2 linked regions of the Jilunia laotingensis genome follow. The protein of the gene in region 2 interacts with the protein of the main gene of each other region in a pairwise test. Links are inferred from orthologs where the notes say so. Each region holds a gene or a part of one and is shown on either strand. Other genes may lie near its edges.

The links.
Region 1: the proteins of H8744_RS03440 (region 2) and def interact in binary tests that used the Escherichia coli proteins (3 or more experiments, as listed by UniProt). The link is inferred for Jilunia laotingensis from one-to-one orthologs.

What each region holds. Positions count from the first base shown.
Region 1 is NZ_JACRTF010000001.1:4,342,075-4,345,358, reverse strand. The notes cover bases 166-3,106. They hold def (peptide deformylase), read left to right. Parts: upstream 166-1,329; coding sequence 1,330-1,884; downstream 1,885-3,106. Other genes in these bases: H8744_RS17100 (tetratricopeptide repeat protein), read left to right, coding at 2,083-3,106; ruvX (Holliday junction resolvase RuvX), read left to right, coding at 868-1,296; H8744_RS17115 (OmpA family protein), read left to right, coding at 166-749. Outside these bases: more of H8744_RS17115, read left to right, coding at 1-165; more of H8744_RS17100, read left to right, coding at 3,107-3,284. UniProt on the Escherichia coli protein: Removes the formyl group from the N-terminal Met of newly synthesized proteins. Requires at least a dipeptide for an efficient rate of reaction. N-terminal L-methionine is a prerequisite for activity but the enzyme has broad specificity at other positions.
Region 2 is NZ_JACRTF010000001.1:843,911-847,015, forward strand. What follows is about bases 59-2,820. They hold H8744_RS03440 (aspartate-semialdehyde dehydrogenase), read left to right. Parts: upstream 59-816; coding sequence 817-1,824; downstream 1,825-2,820. Other genes in these bases: H8744_RS03435 (cation:proton antiporter), read right to left, coding at 59-673; H8744_RS03445 (hypothetical protein), read right to left, coding at 2,108-2,820. Outside these bases: more of H8744_RS03435, read right to left, coding at 1-58; more of H8744_RS03445, read right to left, coding at 2,821-3,105.

The sequences.
Region 1 (3,284 bases), 3.5 Mb from region 2 along the record:
AAGAGGTAAAATCGGAAGTAGGAGGCAAGACAGTAATTAATGATGTTTTGCAGCCTGAGGGAGTTGGTGGTACTAATCCTAAAAACCATGATTTTCGTTGTTTGGTTGGCGCAAGTCTCGGCTTAGGTGCTAAGTTCAATGTGAACGAGTATCTTGCCATCGACTTAGAAGCTCGCGGACAGGTGACTCCATCTATCTTGGGCGCATACAGCAGCGGAAAGACTGACGGTTATATCCACTTGACAGCCGGTGTCACTTACACATTCGGTGGCAAGAAGTTCGTATCGGGCGGAAAGGTAGATCAGAACGCCATCAACGATGAATTGAACAAGTACCGTGATGAATTGGCTCAGGCCCAGACCGACCTGGCAGACGCCAAGAACGCTCTGGCAAATGTTAAGCCTGTGACAAAGGAGGTTGTTAAGGAAATTGAAGTTGCCGGTCCTCGTGCTATCTTCTTCAAGATCGGAAGTGCCAAGATCGATGATTACGGCATGGTTAACATCCAACTGGCTGCCAAGATATTGAAAGCTAATCCGGATAAGAAGTACAAGGTAGCCGGATATTGCGACGAAGCAACCGGTAGTGCTAAATGGAACCAGAAACTTTCTGAAGAACGCGCTCAGGCTGTTTACGATGCCCTCGTAAAAGAAGGTGTGAACAAAGATCAGCTCGAACTCATCGGTTTTGGTGGTACTGCGAACATGTTCGGCAAGAACTTCCTGAACCGTGTAGTGATTCTGGAATAAAATAGGGGTTCTACAGAGTATTTGCTCTGAATGCAGAAAAGGCGTCTTGAATAAAGACGCCTTTTTTATATTATAATGAGCTTTATTCGAAATATTAATCGTATTTTTGTGCCCGATTATGAGTAGGATATTAGCTATTGATTACGGTAGAAAACGAACGGGGCTGGCTGTTAGCGATGTAATGCAGATTATCGCAAATGGTTTGGCAACAGTGTCTACACATGAATTGTTAGATTTCATCATTGATTATACACGTAGAGAATCTGTAGAACGTATCATAATTGGTTTGCCTAAGCAAATGAATAATGAAGTTTCTGAGAGTATGAAGTATATCGAACCATTTGTCAGGAATTTGAAGAAACGTCTTCCGGAAATGTCTGTTGAGTTTGTTGACGAACGTTTTACATCCGTATTGGCGCATCGTACGATGCTTGAAGCCGGACTAAAAAAGAAAGATCGTCAGAATAAAGCTTTAGTAGATGAAATCAGTGCGACTATCATCTTGCAAACATATCTTGAAAGTAAGCGTTTTAATATAAACGGATAAATTGTTTAATATAATTATAAGGAATAACAAAATATGATTTTACCAATTTACACATATGGCCAGCCGGTTCTTAGGAAAGTGGCCGAAGATATACCATCTGATTATCCTGGATTGAAAGATTTGATTGCTAACATGTTTGAAACCATGGTGCATGCCGATGGCGTAGGGCTTGCCGCACCTCAGATCGGACTTCCAATTCGTGTTGTAACGATTACTTTAGACCCGATATCTGATGAGTTTCCGGAATTTAAAGATTTTAATCGGGCGTATATTAATCCGCACATTATTGAAGTTGGTGGTGAAGAAGTTTCGATGGAGGAGGGATGCCTTAGTTTGCCTGGCATTCACGAAACAGTTAAACGTGGAGGGCGTATAAGAGTGAAATACATGGATGAGAATTTTGTTGAACATGACGAAGTGGTGGAAGGATATCTTGCACGCGTCATGCAACATGAATTTGATCACTTGGATGGTAAAATGTTTATCGATCATATTTCTCCGTTACGGAAACAGATGATAAAGGGAAAGCTGAATGCAATGTTGAAAGGCAAAGCCCGTAGCTCTTATAAAATGAAACAAGTGAAGTGATATAATTTACAATTTGATATTTTGAGTCTTACGATTGGGGAATGAATTAAATTAAAAAAGAAATTCCTCAATCGTAAATTGTTTAATAGTCTAATCTACATGATCAAATGCTCAAAAAATATAAAAAGTTGATTGATATCCCTGTAGAATAGACTAAAAGCATTACTTTTGTTTCGCTTAATAAGTATCTTAAGGCTAATGATAAAAAAAATATTAGTGGCACTATTGCTACTTCCTACATTGGTATATGCTCAGATAAATACAGAGCGGGTGATGATGATCGCCCGTAATGCACTTTATTTTGAAGATTATGTACTTTCTATTCAATACTTCAATCAGGTAATTAATGCGAAACCATATTTATATGAGCCTTATTTTTTTCGGGGGTTGGCAAAAATAAATTTGGATGATTTTCAGGGTGCTGAAGCTGATTGTGATAAAGCTATCGAGCGAAATCCTTTTGTAGTTGGGGCTTATCAGATTCGTGGATTGGCGCGTATCCGTCAGAATAAATATGACGGTGCCATCGAGGATTATAAAAAGGCATTACACTATGCACCAGAAAATATAACTCTTTTGCATAATCTTGTTTTATGTTATATCCAGAAAAAGGATTATAAGGAAGCGGAAGAAAATTTGGAAACCATGCTTAAGGTGGCACCCAAATATACACGTGCTTATCTAATGCGTGGAGAGGTTGCCTTAAAACAGCAAGATACTATCAGGGCGTTGAAAGACTTTAATACTGCTATTGAGATGGATAAATACGATCCGGATGCTTGGGCTTCCCGGGCTATTGTTCAGCTTCAGCAAAGTAAGTATGCGGAAGCCGAGTCTGATTTTAATCATGCAATACGTTTAAGCGCCCGGAATGCGGGTAATTATATAAATCGTGCGTTAGCTCGGTTCCACCAGAATAATCTGAGAGGTGCTATGAGTGATTATGATTTGGCACTGGATATTGATCCTAACAACTTTATCGGACATTATAATCGTGGTTTGTTGCGAGCGCAGGTTGGTGATGATAACCGTGCGATTGAAGATTTTGATTTTGTACTTGAGATAGAACCGGATAATATGATGGCTACTTTTAATCGTGGTTTGCTACGTGCCCAAACCGGAGATTATCGGGGAGCTATAAAGGACTATACAACAGTGATCGACCAATATCCTAATTTCTTGGCCGGATATTATCATCGTGCTGAAGCCCGTAAGAAAATCGGAGATAAAAAAGGTGCTGAGATGGATGATTTCAAATTAATGAAAGCACAACTAGATCGTCAAAATGGTGTTACGACTAAAGATGTCGCTCAGAATGTGGAGGAAGGTGAAGAGGAGGATGGCAGTAAGACTCGAAAAAAATCGGATAAAAATATGAATAACTATCGTAAGATAGTGAT
Region 2 (3,105 bases):
ATTGCATCACATTATCGTCATACCGCCGAAAAAACCAACGCCCGATACGCGGGAAGAAGAAAATAATAAGGAAACCAAGAAATATAACTTTTACAACCAGCCATATCCAGAACAACCCGGAAGATTCTCCTTTGAAAAGTCCTCCAATCACCGCTAACACCAACAAGGTCAGAGTATCGGTTACAGCGGTACCACCGACTGCAATACTCACGCTACGATGCCGGGATACGCCATACCGGATCACAATAGGATATGCAACCAATGTATGTGAAGCATACATACTGGCAAGCAATATCGATGTCACCAACCCATATTTCAGTAACGTCATATTAGTGACAAAGCCAATTGCCATAGGTATTATGAACGCAAGCAGCCCAAGTACGACAGCTTTTCCTCTATTTTGTTTAAAATCTCCCATGTTCATTTCCAACCCGGCAAGAAACATAATATAATATAACCCCACCTTACCGAACAGTTCAAAACTACTATCCCTTGTCAGAATATTAAAGCCATGCTCTCCAATTACTACACCGGCAAGTATCATTCCGATAATATGCGGTATGCGAAGTCTTCCTAATACTAAGGGAGCAAATAATATAATGAGAAGTACAAGGAGAAATATCCATGTAGGATCGGTTATAGGTAGTTGTAAGCTGATATCAAACCATTGCATATATCTAAGTTTTACGTTTTCTCTGCAAAATAACAAAAAACTTATCAATTATATGGCAAATTGTTATAATTTTGCAACCAATTATTTGCTATTCGGAAGAATAGTATATTAAATACAATATTCAATTTAAACAAGAGAAAAAGATGAAAGTAGCTATTGTTGGCGTAAGCGGAGCCGTAGGACAAGAATTCCTGCGCGTGCTCGATGAGAGAAATTTCCCGTTGGACGAGTTGGTTTTGTTCGGTTCTAAACGTAGTGCCGGAAGCAAATATACTTTCCGCGGTAAACAGATCGAGGTAAAACTCTTGCAACACAACGATGACTTTAAAGGAGTGGATATCGCTTTTACATCAGCAGGTGGAGGAACTTCTAAAGAATTCGAAAAGACGATTACCAAATTCGGTGCCGTAATGATCGACAATTCAAGTGCTTTCCGTATGGACAACGATGTACCTTTGGTGGTTCCGGAAGTTAATGCAGCCGATGCAAAAGATCGTCCACGTGGTGTAATTGCCAACCCTAACTGTACGACGATCCAGATGGTAGTTGCACTGAAAGCCATTGAGCAGCTTTCACACATAAAAACCGTCCATGTCTCTACTTATCAAGCAGCTAGTGGTGCTGGGGCAGCAGCTATGGATGAACTTTACGAACAATATCGTCAGGTATTGGCCAATGAGCCCGTTACTGTAGAAAAATTTGCTTATCAACTTGCTTTCAATCTGATTCCACAAGTCGACGTTTTCACAGAAAACGGTTATACGAAAGAAGAGATGAAGATGTTCAATGAGACACGAAAAATCATGCATTCGGATATAAAAGTCAGTGCAACCTGTGTACGTGTCCCTGCTTTGAGGGCTCATTCTGAAAGTATTTGGATAGAAACAGAACGTCCTATCTCCGTCGAAGAAGCCCGCGAAGCTTTTGCGAAAGGCGAAGGACTTGTATTACAAGACAATCCGGAAGAGAAAGAGTATCCAATGCCTTTGTTCCTTGCAGGAAAAGATCCAGTTTACGTAGGACGCATCCGCAAGGATCTTACCAACGAATGTGGTTTGACTTTCTGGATTGTAGGCGACCAAATCAAAAAAGGCGCAGCACTAAATGCCGTACAAATTGCAGAATATCTGATTAAGGAAAAAAATATCTGACAATAAACACTACTAACAATCAAGTTCTTGCTATTTCATGTCTATTATTAGTATGAAATAGCAAGAACTTGATTTTTAAATTGCCCACATTTTTTCATTATATTCCTTATATCAAAAACATAACTAGCCGATTAACAAAAGAATTATTATCCATCTAATTCTCAGGAATAATTTTCCCTCATAAAAAGTAGAATAAGAGAGCTGACCCATAATAAACGTTTCCATTGATTACAAAAAATTTGGCTTTCTATATTCATTGTAACATCAAGCCCCAATCCTTTAACTATACAAATAAGTAAGGATATATAAATGCAATCAATTTCCTTATAAACAAAATAAATTTTTCATGCCAAGCAAAAGCAGAACATGTATCAACAATCCATTGTATAATAGTTATAATCAGAGCCCCGGTAGTAAATCTAGCTAGCCATTTACTCCAACATTGTTGATGAGAGAATCTACGAATCACCGGATTATAAATTGAATTTTGAAAATACTGCAATTCTTTATCTATTGTATGTAGTTCTTTTAAACGTTCGGTTATTTCGCTTTTAATATTTTCCAATTCGGTATTGAAAATATTATCATTCAAATCAACGAGCATACGAACCACACGTTCATATACTCTTAATGAGATACTGCATACTGTTTCATCACTCTGTTTTCCAATAATTACACGGTTGTTTATCAAACCATGAATAGGGGGAGCCATCTCTTGATCTTCTACTTTCCCCGAATCACCACGTAAATGATTAAACCATTTATAAACTCCTTGCTTTTTTTGAGAAGTTTGACCGAATCCTTGCGAGCAATTATAAAGAACTTGCGTAGGATATTCATAAGCCTGAATGTTTACAAGATGGGTATATTGATCACGAGAATTATTCATAAAATATATTTTGATATAACGTATATACTTACATGTTGATTCAAAATAAAACTCTTGCCAGCCATTACTACCATTAAACATGGTATCATATACTACCTCCCATCTTAAAACACTTGCCCCCATACCCTCCTTAGACATTTCATCAGCAACTAACAACCTATAAAGGTACTTTCTACGACTAGGCTGTTTTTTCTCAGACCCACAATTATCCCATAATAAAAAACGAATATAAGAAATTCTTTTTCTCTCCCGTAAATCAAAAATAATCCAACCGGGATTTTTTATCGTATGAAAACCTGTGTTCGCATCGTAATAACGTATAACCTTCTCACCTTCCTTTAACTCTAAAGATACTAAATCACAAATCGTTTTTGAATTCATTGAATTATTGC